DNA from 2 places in the Mycolicibacterium confluentis genome. Region 2 is predicted to be linked to the other one. Evidence: predicted binding sites of a transcription regulator. Region 2 holds the regulator's gene; the other holds the start of a gene.
The links. Region 2 encodes HspR, which represses chaperone genes until heat shock. Its sites were predicted from a motif close to ANNTGAGTNNNNNNNACTCANNT; they were not measured.
Positions count from the first base shown of each region.

Region 1 (9,046 bases), 2.1 Mb from region 2:
GTCAGGCTCAGACCCTGGAACCGCAGGTTCAAGCCTGAGCGGTCGCGAGTCGGTCGGCGTCCACGGTCTGCCTGGACCTGATCAACTCCTTGATGTCATCGAGGCCCTCCCAGATGTTGACGTTCATCCCGGCCAGGACGTGCTGATCTGAGTCCAGCCAGAAGGCGGTGAACTCCCGACCCGGCACGTCACCGCGGAACACCACCCGGTCATATCCCGCGGCGTGCCCGACGTACTCCATGCCGAGGTCGTACTGATCGGTGAAGAAGTACGGCAGTTCGTCGTACTGCGCCGGCGGATCGCTGCGGCCCATCATGTTTCGGGCCGCCACCGCGGGTTGTTTGAGCGCGTTGGCCCAATGCTCCGTGCGAATCCTGGTGCCCAGTAATGGGTTTTCGGCAGTGGCGATGTCGCCCACGGCGTAGATGTCGGGGTCGCTCGTGCGCAGTGAGGCATCGACGCGCACACCGCCGTCGGCCATGTCCAGGCCGGCCTGCTGTGCCAACTCGACGTTGGGCGCGGCCCCGACTGCGACCAGCACCGCGCGCGCGGTCACGGTCGATCCGTCGTCCAGTATCAGACCCGTCGCGTGGCCACCCTCGACGGTGATCTGCCGAACCCCGGTGTTCAGGCGCAGATGGACACCGTGTTCGCGATGCAGGGCGGCGAACACTCGGGCAACCTCCTCGCCCATGGCCGCCAACAGGGGAAGCTTCGCGGCTTCGACGACCGTCACGTCGGCGCCCCGTTCGCGCGCCGCGGCAGCCACCTCGAGGCCGATCCACCCGGCGCCCACGATGGCCAGCGTCATTCCCTTGGCCAGGACGCGATCGAGTGCCTCGGACTCTTCCACGGTGCGCAGGTAGTGCACGCCGGCCGCGTTGGCGCCGAGCAGGGCGGGGTGTCGTGGCCGGGAACCCGTGGCAAGGAGGAGTTTGTCGTAGGCCACGGTCGACTCGTCGGGCAGTGACACGGTGTGCCCGGACGGATCGACCGCGCTGACTTCGGTGCCAAGGCGGAGGTCGACGTCATGATCGCGGTACCAGGCGGCCTGCTGCACGGTGAAGTCGGCGAGCGACTTCTTGCCGGCCAGGAATTCCTTGGACAGAGGCGGGCGCTCGTAGGGCAGTTGTTCCTCAGCGCCGAACAGGATGATGTGACCGTCGAAGTCGTTCTCGCGCAAGGCCTCAGCGGCCTTCGCGCCGGCCAGTCCGGCGCCCACGATGACGAATGTGGTGGATCTTGACATCTGCACCTCCGTTGGAACGGTCGATCGTCGGCTAGGCGACCTCTGCGAACAGGTCGTCGTTGAGCGACACCCGGATCAGCGCTGCGGCCAATTTGGCGCACCTGCGGGGTGTCAGCGCGCCGAGTGCGGCGGGGGTGCCGGGCAGTCCGAGCCTGCGTGCCGTGTACAGCGCCCGGTCGTCGAAGTAGGGGCGCACCCAGGTCCAGGTGTCCTGCACCTCGCGCAGGAAGATCGCGGCCCCGGTGTGCCCGATGCCCGTGAACTGCTCCAGACGCCGATGCGCCTCGCCGACGTCGCCGTGACATTCGGCGGCGAGGCGGCGCAGATCACCGCCGTAGTCGTCGCGCAGTTTCTCCGAGATCGCGACGATCCGGGTGGCCGAACTCTCGTCGTAGCGGGCATACCCCGCCCGACCGAACGCTGAGATGAGCTTCGCGCGCGGAGTGGTGAGCGCACTGTGTGGCGTGCGGGCGCCCGCGGCGAACACTTCCCGGGCCGCCGCCACCGCGGTCTCGGACCCGATCGGCTTGGCCGCGAGCATCGCGAATGTCAGAACCTGAAACAGGGGCATGGGCGAATCGGCCAGGCGGATTCCCGCCTCGGCCGCGTACGTGGTGCCGGCGCGCCTTATCAGCCGCCGGACTTGTCTCGTGGCGTCCATGTCGGTCGGCTACCCCCGGTCGGGAGCGCTGACACCAGTCTGACAGAGATTCGGGGGATAGTCGCCGGGCGAAATCCTCGTCGCGGGGTGCGTCAGTCGAGGTCGATGCGGATGGTGAGCAGATCGCTTCCCATCAACCGCACGACCGCGCTGTTGAGCGTGGGCAGCCCACCCAACCGGGCGACGGGGTCGTCGTCGGGAAGCAGATGCGCGGTTCCGGTGCGCCAGGTCCCGTGAAGCCGCACGCGCACCGCGGGGTTCGCCTTGATGTTCTTGACGTAGTCGGAGTGCTCCCCGTGCTCGGACACCAGCCAGAACTGGTTGTCGATCAGCCTTCCGCCGACCGCCGTTCGCCGTGCCTGGCCGGACTTGCGGCCCGTCGTCTCAATCATCGTGACCGGCAGATTGCGCCCGATCGGGTTCACGGCGAGCCGCTGCACGGTGTGTACGACGCGGCGTTTGAGTGTGTTTGCCCCCATTCGCGCGAGTCTAAGTCGTGGGCACCCCTTCTGCCGAGCGCCCGTGTCTGTCCGGGGACACGCCGTGTCTGACGTACAAAAGGGGACCGTCAGCGGCGCGGTGCCGGGCGGAGGACCGAGCGAGACCTCACCCCGTGACTCTCGATCGTCGGGGTGCCACGTTCTCCAGCAGAGCCTTGAGGCTGCGGGCGTTGTGGACGGCATTGCCCTCACCGTCGTTGTTGAAGTACACCAGTACGTCGTGGCCCTGACCGCGCCACTCGTCGATCCGCTGCGCCCACCATTGAAGATCCTGCTGCGAGTACGAACCGGCGTAGAGGTTCTGACGATCGGGTCCGTGCATACGCACGTACACCAGCCGACTCGTGGCTCGCAGCACGCATGGCAGGTGCGCACCGCTCATCACGACGTAACTGGCGTTGTGCCGCTCCAGAATCCGGTACACGGCGTCGTCGTCCCAGGACGGGTGGCGGAACTCGACGGCGACCGGAATCCAGTCCGGCACCAGGGTCAGGAACTCGTCGAGAAGTCGGTCGTCGCGGGTCAGGTCGGGATGCAACTGCGCGAGCAGCGCTTCGCGCCGGTCGCCGAGCGCACTCCAGCAGCGTTCGAACCTTTCCACCCACGCCTCTGGGTCACGTAGACGACGGAAGTGCGTCAGGCCGCGATGAGCCTTGACGCTCATGGTGAAACCGTGGGGGAGGCGTTGCTGCCACCCTGCGAAGGTGCTGTCCTTGGGCCAGCGGTAGAAGCTGGCGTTGAGTTCGACCGTGTCGAATTCGTGCACGTAGTGCTCGAGCCTTCTGCCGACGGGTGTGCCGGGCGGGTACAGGACGTCCTTCCAGTGGTCGTAGGACCACCCCGACGTGCCCACCCGCACCCCGCCCGTCATGCCCGCGAGCCCCCTCCACATTCCCGCGACCGCCCGTGTTGGTACGGGGACACGCCGTCATCTGCGTACAAGGGCGGGCGCTCATCGTCGCGCGTAGGGGTATCAGGAAACAGCACTTCCATCGCTGGCGGGTTCCCACGCCAGGCGCGGTCCTAACTTCTCGGCGAGGTCACCGATGATCTGTGCGTAGTCGTCGGGCGCGAAGGTGAACGGCAACGCGAACGCGATCTCGTCGGCGCGTTGGAACCCGGCGTGGGCGTACAGCTGATCGGCGAGTTCGTCCGCGGGGCCGACGTAGTCGGGGGCGAAAAGCATGCCGCGCGGCCGCTGCGGGGTCTTTGTGCGCTCGAACCTGCTCGCCGCGTACTCGCGGTAGCGCCTGATCTGGTCATCGGTGGCGGAGTCGGTCGGAATCACCACCAATCCCTGTGAGACACGGGCGTTCTCGACGTCGGGATGGTGAGCGCGGTACGCATCGATCTGCTGGCCCTGGATGGTGGCGAAGTCCCGAGACTCGGTGCCCTCGGTGCTGACGACGGAGCTGGTCAGGTAGTTGATGCCCTGTTCACCCGCCCAGACCGCCGACGACAAGCCGCCGCCGTACCAGACACGCGAGGCCAACCCGGGAGAGTGGGGCTGAACTCGGTTGGTGAACTGCTCGATGCCTAGTGTGCCCGCGAAGTCGCTGACCGGGTCGCCGCGCAGCGCCGACAACAGGCGCAGCACCCGACCCTTCGAAAAGTCTTCCAACTCATGGGTGTTCGGATACAGCGCGTGCTTGTAGTGCTCGTAGAGCATCGGCGTGCCCACCGAGACACCCGGATTTATCCGCCCGCCGGACAGGATGTCGACGGTGGCAAGGTCCTCGGCCAACCTCAGCGGGTTCTCCAGTCCCAGTGGGATGACGGCCGTGCCCAGTTCGATGCGGCGGGTGCGCTGGCTGGCCGCGGCCATGATCGCGACGGGGGAGGAGATACCGGGTTGAAGATGCCGGCAGCGCAGCCACACGCTGTCGTAGCCGAGTGCCTCAGCGCGCTCGATGACGTCGAGGGTCTCCTCGATGCCGGGCCGCGGGTTGCCGGCGTCGAACCTGCCGATCGTCAGGAAACCCAGCTTGCGCAGCGGCCCTCCGCGTCGTGGCATGTCCGTCACCTTCCTCCGTCAGCGCCGCCGAGGCCCCACGAGCGTGCGGGCTTGTACGCGACACACCGTGTCAGACCGTACAAACACGCACGCTCGCGGGGAATTCCCCAGCTGCTCGGGGAATTCCCCAGCCTGCTCGCGGAGGTGTCTCCTAGGCGGCCTGGTGGGCCACCTCGGCCGCGGGTTCGAGCGCCAGCGCGACGATCTCCGCGACGTCGGTCATCGGCCGCACCTCGAGCGCGTCGAGCACCTCGGCGGGCACATCGTCGAGGTCGGGCTCATTGCGCTGCGGGATGAACACCGTCTTCAGCCCGGCCCGCTGCGCGGCCAGCAGCTTCTGCTTGACCCCGCCGATCGGCAGCACCCGGCCGTTGAGCGTGACCTCACCGGTCATGCCCACGTCGCCGCGGACCTGCCTCCCGGTCGCCATCGACACCAGCGCGGTCACCATCGTCACACCGGCCGACGGGCCGTCCTTCGGGACTGCACCCGCGGGCACGTGCACGTGGATCTTGCGGTCCAGCGCGGCCGGATCGACGCCCAGTTCGCGGGCGTGCGAGCGCACGTAGGACAGCGCGATCTGCGCCGACTCCTTCATCACATCGCCCAACTGACCGGTCAACTGCAGACTCGGTTCACCGTCAGTCGAACCGGCTTCGATGTAGAGCACGTCACCGCCCAGGCCCGTGACCGCCAGACCTGTGGCCACGCCCGGCACCGCCGTGCGCTCGTCGGAGTCCGGCGTGAACCGGGGACGGCCCAGGTAGTCGACGAGGTCGGGTTCGTCGATCGTGATCGCCCCACCTCCGGCCGCGAGCTTGGTGGTCACCTTGCGCAGCGCCTTGGCCAGCAGTCGTTCGAACTGCCGCACACCGGGTTCACGGGTGTAGTCCGCGGCGATCTTGCGCAGCGCCGCATCGGTCACCGTGACCTCGTCGGTGGTCAGCGCGGCCCGCTCGGCCTGCCTCGGCAGCAGGTAGTTGCGGGCGATGGCCACCTTGTCGTCCTCGGTGTAGCCGTCGATCTGCACGAGTTCCATCCGGTCCAGCAGCGCCGACGGGATGTTCTCGATGACGTTGGCTGTGGCCAGGAACACCACATCCGACAGGTCGAGATCGAGATCCAGGTAGTGATCGCGGAACGTGTGGTTCTGCGCGGGGTCGAGCACCTCGAGCAGGGCCGCACTGGGATCGCCGCGGTAGTCCGAACCCACCTTGTCGATCTCGTCCAGCAGCACAACGGGATTCATCGATCCGGCCTCGCCGATCGCTCGGACGATGCGGCCCGGCAGCGCGCCGACGTAGGTGCGCCGGTGGCCGCGGATCTCGGCCTCGTCGCGCACGCCGCCGAGGGCGACGCGGACGAACTTGCGACCCAGTGCGCGGGCGACGGACTCGCCCAGCGACGTCTTGCCGACGCCGGGCGGCCCGGCCAGCACCATCACCGCACCCGAACCGCGCCCGCCGACGACGGCCATTCCGCGCTGAGCGCGACGGGCCCGCACGGCCAGGTATTCGACGATGCGGTCCTTGACGTCGTCGAGTCCGTGGTGGTCGGCGTCCAGGATGGCGCGCGCCGCCTCGAGATCGGTCGAGTCCTCGGTGGTGACGTTCCACGGCAGGTCGAGGACGGTGTCGAGCCAGGTGCGGATCCACCCGCCCTCGGGGCTCTGCTCGCTGGAGCGCTCGAGCTTGCCGACCTCACGCAGTGCGGCCTCGCGCACCTGATCGGGCAGGTCGGCGGCCTCGATGCGGGCCCGGTAGTCATCGGATCCCTCGGGTTCGCCCTCGCCGAGTTCCTTGCGGATGGCGTTCAACTGCTGGCGCAGCAGAAACTCCTTCTGCTGTTTGTCCATACCGGCCCGGACGTCCTCGGCGATCTTGTCGTTGACCTCAACCTCGGCCAGGTGCTCGCCGGTCCAGCCGATCAGCACGCGCAGGCGCTCGTCGACGTCGACGGTCTCGAGCAGTTGCCGCTTCTGTTCATCAGTCAGGTACGACGCGTAGCCGGCCGTGTCGGCCAGGGCCGACGGGTCACTGAGCCGGTTGACGTAGTCGATGATCTGCCAGGCCTCGCGGCGCTGCAGCATCGCCAGCAGCAGCTTCTTGTATTCGGCGGCCAGGGCTTTGGTGTCGGCTGTGGTGGCGGTCTCGGTGATCTCGGTCACTTCGACCCACAGCGCGGCACCCGGCCCGGTGGTGCCGGCGCCGATGTGGGCGCGGCGCTCACCCCGGACGACGGCCGCGGTGCCGCTGCCGCCGGCGATCCGGCCGACCTCGACGATCGACGCGATGACGCCGTGGGTGGGGTAACGGTCGTCGAGCCGGGGAGCGATCAGCAACTTGCCGAATTCGCTGGTCCGGGCGGCTTCGATCGCGACCATGGCGCTGTCGTCCAGGGCGATCGGCACCACCATGCCGGGCAGCACGATCGGGTCTGCGATGAACAGCACGGGCACGGCGATCGGTGTGGAAGTGGTTTCAGGCATCAAACCTCCAAAGTTGATTCTGATGCGCTCAACCTTGGCGGAGTCTGGTTTGTTCCCGAGGGGAGTTCCCGTGGGGCGTCCCGCAGGGGTCGCTCACCGGGCCGGAACGCGACCAATCACGACAACTCGCCGCGGGGTCGGTGCCCAGATGCCTCTCACTTCGTGGTGTTCAACGCCTCGGCCAGATCCCGGCGTCGTTCGTCGATCACGTGGCCGATCTCGTGCAGCAGTGAGGGCTGACCAGACACCAGGTCCTCGAGCTCCTCGCGGCCGACCTCCAGCATGGTGACCTCGTCGAGGGCGATCGCATGGGCCGCGACCGGTTCTCGGGTCAGGGTCGTCTGGCCGATGAAATCGCCGATGTCGAGCGTGCGCACGGGTACGTGAGCCCCGTCGGGCGCCACGGCCCGCAGTTGCACCATGCCCGCGATGACGAATCTCATCGAGTCGGGGACCGTCCCGGGTGCCTGCACCACCTCATCGGCGCCGTACCGGATCAGTCGCACGTTCCCGAGCAGCGACCGCTGCGTCGCCGGGGGGAGACGCAGCGTCCGCCCCACGATCTGCAGCGCGTCCCATCGCCTGTCCTCGCTGGAGAAGGTGTCCTCGGCGCCGTCGAGGTGCAGCTCGGTGCGTCGGGCGGCGTACCACAGCCACCGCAGGAAAGTAGCCTTGGCGGCGCCGTCCTCAGCGGGACTGCGCAGCGGAATGGAGGTCCGATAGCGGTTGCCGCCCAGAGGGATTGCGCTCGGCACGGCGTCCGTGCGAAGTTGCGGAAGTGCAGTTGCCACCCGGGTGAGCACGTCGATCACCACATCGGGGGCGTCTGCCCCACTGAACTCGGTCTCGACGACGATGCGGTGCGCGCCCGCCGGGCGACTCAGGTTCGTGAACGACGCACCGGCCAACACCGAGTTCGGCGTGATGGTGAGCCCGTCGCCGGTCTCGATGTGCACTGCGCGCCAGTTGACCTCGACGACACGGCCCCGCCCCGCCGGCGCGTCGATCCAGTCGCCCATCTGGAACGGCTGCTCGAAGAGCATCAGCAGGCCGGAGACGATCTGGCCCACCGAGTTCTGCAGCGCCAGGCCGAGAACGATCGAGGTCACGCCCAGCGCGGTGAACAGCCCGCCGACGTTGGCGCCCCAGACGTAGGAGAAGATCATCGCCAGGCCCAAGGCGATCAGGACGACCCGTCCGACGTCGAGGAAGATCGACGGAATGCGTTTGCGCCAACTGCCTTCCGGCGCGCCTTGGAACAGAGTCGCGTTCAGGCCGGACAGCAGCAGGATCAGGATGACGAACCCGAACACCGTCGCCACGATCCGCACGGGCGTCGCCTCGGTGGAGACCTCGCTGGCTTTTATCAGCAGGATCAGCAGCGCCCCGAGCGGGAGGATGTAGTTGCGCACCAGGCTGAGTGGGCGCGCCAGGTTGCTGCCGCGCCGATTCAACAGGTTCTGAAGTTCGGTGAGCAACACCAGGAGCACCGGCAGCCCGATGGCCACCACCAGCGCCCAGTGGAACCACGGCGCGGAGAGGACGGAGTTCATCAGTTCTTCTCCGTGAGCCGCCAGAGCGGCTCACCGTCAGCTCCGTCGGGGCCGCCGTTCGGGACCTCACCGGCAGACACGAAGCTCTTGAATTCGCGCGTCATTTCGTAGACCGCCGACGTGACGTAGATGCCGGGTTGGCCGGGGCCGCTCTGCGCCTGGTAGGCCAGATTCACTGCCGCGCCCCACAAGTCGTAGATGACGTTGGTTCGACCCACCAGTCCTGATGTGACAGAACCGGTGTCAATGCCGGCGCGTAGCGCCAGATGGTGCCCGGTCTCGGCGTTGAACCGTTCGATGATCTCGGCCATCTCGATGGCGAAGTCGACGGTCCGGCGGGTGCTGTCCAATCGCGGGACATTCAGTCCGCAGCTGGCCAGGTAACCGCTGCGCATGGTCCGCACGCGCTCGACACCGATGCTCTCCGCGGCCGCGTCGAACTGACGCACCAGTCGATTGACCACGCCGAGCAGGTCGTCGGAGGACAGCGTGGTGGAGAGTTCGTCGAGGCCGACGATGTCGGCGAACACCACTGTGACGTCGCGGTGCTCCTGCGGCACCATCTCCTCGCCCTCGCGGTA
Region 1 is NZ_AP022612.1:2,287,661-2,296,706, forward strand. It holds gene G6N34_RS10540 (NAD-dependent epimerase/dehydratase family protein) at 1-38, shown strand, start outside; gene G6N34_RS10545 (NAD(P)/FAD-dependent oxidoreductase) at 29-1,249, opposite strand; gene G6N34_RS10550 (HhH-GDP family DNA glycosylase) at 1,281-1,910, opposite strand; gene G6N34_RS10555 (nitroreductase/quinone reductase family protein) at 2,003-2,389, opposite strand; gene G6N34_RS10560 (DUF72 domain-containing protein) at 2,517-3,281, opposite strand; gene G6N34_RS10565 (LLM class flavin-dependent oxidoreductase) at 3,384-4,424, opposite strand; gene lon (endopeptidase La) at 4,576-6,912, opposite strand; gene G6N34_RS10575 (mechanosensitive ion channel domain-containing protein) at 7,068-8,465, opposite strand; gene G6N34_RS10580 (adenylate/guanylate cyclase domain-containing protein) at 8,465-9,046, opposite strand, start outside.
Region 1: lon (endopeptidase La) is a predicted target of HspR. The motif match lies at 6,924-6,946, and genes of this name have one in related genera.

Region 2 (9,046 bases):
GTCTGCGGTGGGATAGCGCTGCACGCTGGGGGCGATCATCCGCCATGAACCGCCCGCGGCCGCCAAGGCCGTCGGCATCGTGGTCAACCTGACGCTCCTGCTGTCACTGATCTTCATCGCGTTCGCGCTGCCCGCTGCCCCGTCGAAACCCAACGGCGTGCCGATCGGCGTCGCCGGACCCCCGCCCGCCGCCGCACTGCCACTGGCCCTGGCCGGCCTGCTGCCCGGCATCGTGTTGGTGCTGGCGTTCCGCAACCAGACCTGGCTCCAGATCGGAACGCTGTTCGCGTCTCCGCAGTGGCGTCGGTGACCATCACAGCCCTGCTGAGGTACCTGCGGGTGGGCTGTTCCTGGCTCATCGCCGTGGCTGCGCTGAGACAACGGCGCAGCAGCGCCTAAGATCGGGCATCGTGGGCCTGGAAGACCGTGATGCACTCGCCGTCCTGCGCGACGCTGTCATCAGGCCGGACGCCGAGGAGTTGATCGGGCGGTTCTACACCTGCTGGTTCGCGATCGACCCCCCGGTGCGTGACCTGTTCCCGCCCGACATGACAGACCAGCGCAAGGTGTTCCGGCAGGTGTTGGACTGGGTGCTGGGCGAATTCATCGCCCAGCGTGCCGAGGAGCCCGTCGCGTTCCTGGCCCAACTCGGCCGCGATCACCGCAGATACGGTGTCACGCAAGAGCATTACGAGACCATGGCGCATGCGCTGTACGCCACGCTGAACAGCGACCTCGAAGAGCAGTGGACCGATGAGGTCGACGACGCGGCCCGGCAGGCGATCAACTTCATCGCCGGGGTGATGAGCGGGGCGGCCCAGGCCGAGCCGGGGCGGGGCTGGTGGGAGGGCACGGTGCTCGAACACCACCGGGTGTCCCGGGACCTGGCCGTCGTCCGCCTTCAACTCGACTCGCCCCTCGACTATCACCCCGGGCAGTACGTTCAGGTCGAGGTGCCCCAGTGCCCGCGGCGGTGGCGATACCTGTCCCCGTCGATACCCGCCCAACCCGACGGGCGCATCGAGTTCCACGTGCGCGCGGTGTCCGGGGGCATGGTCAGCAATGCGGTCGTCGCCGAGACTCGGCCGGGTGACGTCTGGCGGCTCTCGAGCCCACATGGCGCCATGCAGGTCAATCGCGACGACGGCGACATCCTGATGGTGGCGGGCAGCACCGGCCTGGCGCCGCTGCGGGCGATCCTCATGGATCTGTCGCGGTACGGCGACAATCCGCGCGTGCACCTGTTCTTCGGCGCGCGCTACCCATGCGAACTGTATGACCTGCGGACCCTGTGGGAGATCGCCGCCAACAACCCGTGGCTGTCGGTGACGCCGGTCGCCGAGTACTCCACCGATCCCCCCTGGGCGGCCGACTACCCCGACCCGCAGCCGCCGCGCGGGCTGCATGTTCGGCAGACCGGTCTGCTCCCCGACGTGGTGACGCGCTACGGCGGGTGGGGCGATCGGCAGATCCTGATCAGTGGCAGCCCGGGGATGATTACCGCCACCACGGCCGCGCTCGTCGCCAAAGGCGCTCCGCCGGAACGCATCCAGCACGATCCGACGACGGGCTGACCCGCATGCACGTCGTCACCCTGCAGGACCAGACCGCGCCGGTGACGGCCCAGTTCGTGCCCGGCGCAGGCATGATCGGCATCTCGCTGGCCGACGACGGAGTCGAACTGCTTGGACAGCGCCGCGGACTCGACGCCTACCTGTCGGCAGGCAAGACCATGGGCCTGCCGTTGCTGCATCCGTGGGCCAACCGACTCAGCGCGCGCACCTACCGGGTGGGCCACGACACCGTCGAGATCGCCGAGGGCGCTGCGGGCGTCCGCACCGACGAGCACGGACTGCCCATCCACGGCCTGCTGGCCGCCCGCCCGGACTGGCGGGTGCGCGCCGAGACCGCGGATCGGTTGGTGGCCGAATACGATTTCGCGGCAACGCCGGAACTGTTGGCCAGCTTCCCGTTTCCGCACACCCTTGAGATCACGGCGACTCTGCGCGAGCGCACTCTGAGCATTCGAACCGTCGTGACCGCCACTGCCGACCGACCTGTGCCACTGTGCTTCGGCTTCCATCCCTATCTGCGACTGCCCGGTGTGCCGCGCGCCGAGTGGACCGTCGAGACGCCACCGCTTCGCCACCTCGAGGTCGACGACCGAGGCCTGCCGACAGGCGCCACCCGACTCCAGCCCGCGGCGTCAGAACCCCTGGCCGACAGGACTTTCGACGACGGCTACGACGAGGTCGCCGAGGGTGCGGTGTTCGCGGTCTCCGGTGGCGGACGACGGATCACGGTGCGATTCGACCGCGGTTACCCGGCCGCCCAGATCTTCGCCCCGGCCAGCGAGGACGTCATCTGCTTCGAACCCATGGCAGCGCCCACCGACGCGCTGACCGGGGGTGGATACGACACTGCGCGACCGGGGACACCCGCGGTCGCGCAGTTCTCGATAGGGGTTTAGCGGCGGGACTGCCGAGGTTGCCACACCACCACGGCCGTCGACGGCGTGGACTTGGAGGCCTCGCGGCGCTGGTTGGCCCGCAAGGTGTCGATCTCCGCGGCCATCTCGGACATCCGAGACTTGAGCGCCTCGACGTGGTTGGTGAGTTCGATGATGCGCTTGATGCCCGCCAGGTTCACGCCTTCGTCCTGGGACAGGCGCTGCACCTCACGCAGCAGGTCGACGTCACGCTCCGAATAGCGGCGTCCGCCACCGGAACTGCGACTCGGTGAGACCAGCCCCAGCCGGTCGTAGGTGCGCAGCGTCTGCGCATGCATACCAGCCAACTCGGCCGCAACCGAGATCAGGAACGTCCGCGCCTCATCTCGCTCTGACTTGCTCATTGCACATCACATCCGATTCCCCGCCCAGCCCGCACGCGGATCGAACCCGCTGGCCCGTTCGGCGGCAGCATAGGCCTCGAGCGCTTCGAGCGCTTCACCTTCGAGATGCGGCGGCACCGCGACCTTGACCGTGACCAGCAGGTCACCATGGCCGCCACTGCGTTTGGGCACACCCCGTCCGCGGACTCGGAGGATTCGACCGTCGGCGGTGCCCTTTGGCACTCGCACGCCCACCTTGCCCTCCAGCGTCGGCACGGAAAGGGTTGTGCCCAACGCCAACTCGGAGAAGCTCACGGGGACGGCGACAGTCAGGTCGTCACCGTCGCGGCCGAACACCTTGTCGGGCCGGACATGGACCGTGACGTACAGGTCGCCCGACGGCGCACCGCGCAGTCCGGCTTCACCCTGCCCCGCCAACCGAATCCGCTGGCCGTCCTCGACACCGGGAGGGATGCGGACGTTGATGGTCCGCGTCCGCGTGGTGACTCCGGTGCCGTGGCACTCGTCGCAGGGGTGCTCGATGATCGACCCGCTGCCACGGCATTCCGTGCAGGGCTCGGAGAACCCGAACGCCCCCTGGTTGCGGTTGACCACGCCGGCACCGTTGCAGTTCGCGCAGACCTTCGGGCTGGTGCCCGGCCGCGCACCGCTGCCGTGGCAGTTGGTGCAGGGCGCAGGACTGGTGAGCCGCAACGGCATCGCCACGCCCTTGGTGGCCTCGAGGAAGTCGAGTTCGGTCTCGGTCTCCAGGTCGTTGCCGCGGCGCGGACGACTCGGGCGGGGTTGTGCGCCCCGGCCGAACAGTCCACCGAACAGGTCACCGATGTTGGTGCCACCGGTCTGTCCCGCGGCGTCGAACAGGTCGCCGAGATTGAACTCGACACCGTCACCGCCGAAACCGCCGCCACCGCCGGGGAAGCCGCCGCCGCGCCTGCCGAATCCGCCTCCGGCGAAGAGTCGACGGGTCTCGTCGTACTCCTTGCGCTTGGCGTCGTCGGTCAGAACCTCCTTGGCCTCGGACGCGGCCTTGTACTTCTCCTCGGCCTCGGTGTTGCCCGGGTTCCGGTCGGGGTGATTGTCGGCGAGGATCTTGCGCGCAGCGCGCTTGATCTCATCCTTGCTGGCGTCGGAGGTGACGCCCAGTTCCTTATAGAAGTCCTTCTCAACCCATTCGCGTTGGGCCACCGCACGTCACCTCCTCACCTGTGTTCAACGTGTTCTTCTCATTCCGATTCTGGGGCCTGCTGGTCCGCAACGGGGGCGTTGTCGGCCGTGTCGGCGGGTTCGGCTTCCCCCACCGAATCGACCACGCCGACCATCGCGTGCCGCAGGACCTGTTCGCCAAGCCGGTAGCCCTGGCGCATGACGGTCCCGATCACCGGGTTCGCGCCGTCGCCCTCGTGCTGCACAGCCTCGTGCAACGCGGGGTCGAACTCGTCGCCCTCGGCGCCGAAAGCGGACAGCCCCAACCCTTCCAGAGTCGCGGTCAGCTTGTCGGCCACCGCCTTGAGCGGCCCGGTCTCGAGGTCTCCGTGGCTTCGGGCCCGGTCAAGGTCGTCGAGGATCGGCAGCAGCTGGCTGACGACACTCGCCTTGGCCCGGTCACCGGCGGCCTGCTCCTGGCGCAATGAGCGCTTGCGGTAGTTGTCGTACTCCGCCTTGACGCGCTGCAGTGTGCTCTTGAGATCGGCGACCTCGCCGGTGTCGGACGGAGCGCCCGCCTCCGCCTCCGGCCCACTGGGGGCCGGGGCGGAGGCGGCGTCACGAACTTCACCGGTCTCGGGATCGAGGCGCCGCTTATCGGTTACGGTCACCGGCTCCGACGAATCCCGTTCGCTCACTTCTTCTCCTGGTCATCCTCGACAACCTCGGCGTCGACGACATTGTCGTCGGCCGGTGCGCCCGCACCGCCTGCGCCGCCCTGCTCAGCCTGAGTGGCCTCGTAGATGGCCTGGCCCAGAGCCTGGGATTCGACGCCCAGCTTCTCCATCGCGGCCTTGATAGCCGAGATGTCGGTGCCTTCGAGGGCCGACTTGGCCTCGGCGATCGCGGCGTCGACCTTGGTCAGGGTCTCCTCGGGAACCTTGGAGCCGCCCTCGGCCTCACGCTGCTCGGAGACGAACTTCTCCGTCTGGTAGACCAGCGACTCGGCCTGGTTGCGGACGTCAGCCTCTTCGCGACGCTTGCGGTCCTCCTCGGCGTGCGCCTCGGCGTCCTTGATCATCCGGTCGATCTCCTCCTTGGACAGGCCGGAGCCCTCCTGGATCTTGATCGTGTTCTCCTTGCCGGTGCCCTTGTCCTTGGCCGTGACGTGCACGATGCCGTTGGCGTCGATGTCGAAGGTGACCTCGATCTGCGGGACGCCGCGCGGAGCCGGCGGGATGCCGGTCAGCTCGAAGCTGCCGAGCAGCTTGTTGTGCGCCGCGATCTCGCGCTCACCCTGATAGACCTGGATCTGCACCGACGGCTGGTTGTCGTCGGCCGTGGTGAAGGTCTCCGACCGCTTCGTCGGGATCGTGGTGTTGCGCTCGATGAGCTTGGTCATCACGCCACCCTTGGTCTCGATGCCCAGCGACAGCGGCGTGACGTCAAGCAGCAGAACGTCTTTCACCTCACCCTTGAGCACGCCGGCCTGCAGCGCGGCACCCACGGCGACAACCTCGTCGGGGTTGACGCCCTTGTTGGGCTCGCGGCCCCCGGTGAGCTCCTTGACCAGATCGGTGACCGCGGGCATACGGGTGGAACCACCCACCAGCACGACGTGGTCGATGTCGCCGACGGCGATGCCGGCGTCCTTGATCACCTGCTGGAACGGCTTGCGCGTACGGTCCAGCAGATCCTGCGTGATCTTCTGGAACTCCGAGCGGGTCAGCTGCTCGTCGAGGAACAACGGGTTCTTGTCCGCGTCGACCGTGATGTAGGGCAGGTTGATCGAGGTGCTCTGCGAGCTGGACAGCTCGATCTTGGCCTTCTCAGCAGCCTCGCGCAGGCGCTGCATCGCCATCTTGTCCTTGGTCAGGTCGATGCCGCTGGTGCTCTTGAACTTGTCGACGAGCCATTCGACGATGCGGTCGTCCCAATCGTCACCGCCGAGGTGGTTGTCACCCGAGGTGGCGCGGACCTCGACGACACCGTCGCCGATCTCGAGCAGCGAGACGTCGAACGTGCCGCCACCGAGGTCGAAGACCAGGATGGTCTGTTCCTTGCTGCCCTTGTCCAGGCCGTAGGCCAGGGCGGCCGCGGTGGGCTCGTTGACGATGCGCAGGACGTTGAGGCCGGCGATCTGACCGGCTTCCTTGGTCGCCTGACGCTGGGCGTCGTTGAAGTACGCGGGAACGGTGATGACCGCGTCGGTGATGTCCTCACCGAGGTACGCCTCGGCGTCGCGCTTGAGCTTCATCAGCACGCGCGCGCTGATCTCCTGAGCGGTGTAGTTCTTGTCGTCGATGTTGATGGACCAGTCAGTGCCCACATGCCGCTTGACCGACCGGATGGTTCGGTCGACGTTGGTGACGGCCTGGTTCTTGGCGGGCTGACCGACCAGCACCTCGCCGTTGCGCGCGAACGCGACGACCGACGGGGTGGTCCGGGAACCCTCTGAGTTGGCGACGACGACCGGATCGCCACCTTCGAGCACTGAGACGACGGAGTTGGTGGTCCCGAGGTCGATTCCGACCGCACGAGCCATAGTTACTGCCTCCTGTATAGCTTCAATAGGATCTGAGTGAACCTCGCTCAAGACTGCTCCCTCACGGGGCCGGCTGTCAAGCCAAAGTTGAGTCTGACTCACTCAAGTTGTCGATTGGTCTAACAGGCCGATTGCCGAGTTTGTTCCCGGCGCGGACTGGAGAACATGAAACAGGCCCGAAACGGCGAAACCGCCGTATCGGGCCTGAGACCGTCCCGCGCGCCAGCGCTACCCCGGTGTCGAGTGGGCCGGACTGCGCACCTGCGCGTATGCGCGTCGGTGCAGCGCCGCGAGTCCGGCCGACGTCGCGCCGATGACCAGCCACATCACCGCCTGGTTCATCAGCGTGAAAACGCGGAAGTCCGCCAACACCTCGGCCGGGAAGCCGTCGAGTACCAGTGCTCCCCCGGGCTCGCGAACCGGCCCGGGCACCTCGTGGAAGCTCGGTAACAACGCCATCGCGCACAGCATCACCGCCAGATAGCCGCCGACCACGACCCCGCCCGCGCGCCAACCGCCCCACCGCCGCGCCCACGCCGCACCCGCGACCACCGCCACTGAAGCGGCGACCACGGAGACCGCCACGAGGGTCAGGAACGCCGAACTGCGCGCAGGCACGGTGTCGTCCAGGCCGACACTGGGCGGGTTGGCGGGGTACTTCAGCCCCGGCATCAGCGCGACCGCGACGAACATCCCCGCCGCGAGCAGCAGCGCCAGCGCGGCCGGATCGGGCCGGAATCCGCGACGCTCCAACACCGTGCGCAGAAGGCCGAACGCGACCGCGAACAGCACGCCCATCACAATCGCGAACGCGATGACACCCGTGGCCGCGCCGAAGTGCTCCTGCACCGAACGGGTGAACAGCTCATGACCGTGTTCGTGACCGCCACCGAGATGCTCCTCGGCGTGTTCACGCTCACCCTCGTAGTCCACCGCGGCCCCGATCAACGGCGCGATCAGAACCCGGCTGAACACGAACGCCGCGACGCCGGCCACCGCGCCGGGCACCAGATACCGGAGCAGCGGATGCATATCGCTGTTCAGTGGCATGGGAATCCCAGAAGGTGACGGGCGTCGTGGAGGAACTCATGGACGTGGGTGTCCGAGCCGAACACCGACACCGCCCCCTGGTCGAATCCGATGAAGTAGTAGGCGATCAGCGCGAGCATCGTGATCGCCGTCAGCCGAGCAGGGGCCGCCAACGCGGCAGCGCGCACGGTGACACGCGGAACGGCGACGGTGGGATTGAGGTTGGTCATGTGGGGCCTCCCTAGTGGTCGTGGTCGTGGTCGTGGTCGTGGTCGTGGTCGTGAGCCAGGGCGTGGTCGTTGGCGTCGGTGAGCACCGGATTGGTCAGCAGCTCATGGCGATCGACCAGCTGCTCAAGTGCGGCGACCCAGTGGTCGTAGTACTGCCACTGTCCCCGTTCACTTTCCGGCGCGCCCTCCCACTCTCCGATCGTCGCGATCAGCGCCTGCTGGAACTCGCTCCACTCGTAATGCCGGAACTCCGAGAGCGCGAGCGCCAGGCCGAATGCCCGGCGCTGCCAGTCGTGATCGAACTGCGGCGCGGCCTGGTCGGTGGTGCAGGTTTCGTGCAGCTTCATGACGCCTGCCCCGCCACTGCCACGCCAATCATCGACTCGGTGGTCACCAGATCCATCAACATCTCGTCGGTGAAACCCTCAGTGCCGGCGGGCCGTTCGGGGATCACGAACCAGCGCGAGTGTCCGCTGGAGTCCCACACCTTGATCTCGGTGTCCTCGGGCAGGTCGAGACCCACCTCGGCGAGCACCTTGCGCGGTTCACGAGCGGCGCGCGACCTGAACACCGGGTCCTTGTACCAGTAGGGCGGCAGGCCGAGCACCGGCCACGGGAAGCAGGAGCACAGCGTGCAGATGACCAGGTTGTGCACGCCCGGCGTGTTGGCGACGGCCTGCAGGTGCTCACCCTCGGCGCCGGCCATCCCGTCGGGGAAGTCCAGTTCGGCGATGGCCGCGGGAGTGTCGGTGACGACCTTCACGGCGAACTCCGGGTCGGTCCAGGCCTTCACCACGATCTTCTTGCCGTTCAGCGGCGTCATCTCGGTTTCGAAGTACGCCAGCACCTTGTCGACCGTCTGCGGGGTGATGACGCCCTTCTCGATCAGCAGAGACTCCAGTGCGGCAACCTTTTTCGCGCTGACTTCCTCGCGGTCGGGCGGGTAGGCGAATTGGCCGGTCATGACTCCTCCTCAATCGGTTCCAGATAGGCCTCGAACAGTTCGGCGTACAGAGTCAGCGGGCCGTCCTCGGCGCGCTGACCCCAGATCTCCGCCGGGTCGAACTCGACGATGTAGATGGGCATCGGGTCACCGATGCCGTCGCCGGTCTCGCAGAAGTAGCCGTAGTCACCCTCGAAGACGCGCTCCACAGTGCCGACGCGTCCGCGCAGGTAACCGGGCAGCCGGCTGTGCGCGTCGGCGGGCACGTTGGCGATCCGCACGGCCGAGCCCACGGCGAACTTG
Region 2 is NZ_AP022612.1:4,408,605-4,417,650, forward strand. It holds gene G6N34_RS28325 (hypothetical protein) at 1-87, opposite strand, end outside; gene G6N34_RS20895 (hypothetical protein) at 80-310, shown strand; gene G6N34_RS20900 (FAD-binding oxidoreductase) at 411-1,574, shown strand; gene G6N34_RS20905 (aldose 1-epimerase) at 1,580-2,470, shown strand; gene G6N34_RS20910 (heat shock protein transcriptional repressor HspR) at 2,467-2,853, opposite strand; gene dnaJ (molecular chaperone DnaJ) at 2,860-4,038, opposite strand; gene grpE (nucleotide exchange factor GrpE) at 4,077-4,694, opposite strand; gene dnaK (molecular chaperone DnaK) at 4,691-6,541, opposite strand; gene G6N34_RS20930 (CbtA family protein) at 6,770-7,591, opposite strand; gene G6N34_RS20935 (CbtB domain-containing protein) at 7,582-7,800, opposite strand; gene G6N34_RS20940 (nitrile hydratase accessory protein) at 7,812-8,147, opposite strand; gene nthA (nitrile hydratase subunit alpha) at 8,144-8,764, opposite strand; gene nthB (nitrile hydratase subunit beta) at 8,761-9,046, opposite strand, start outside.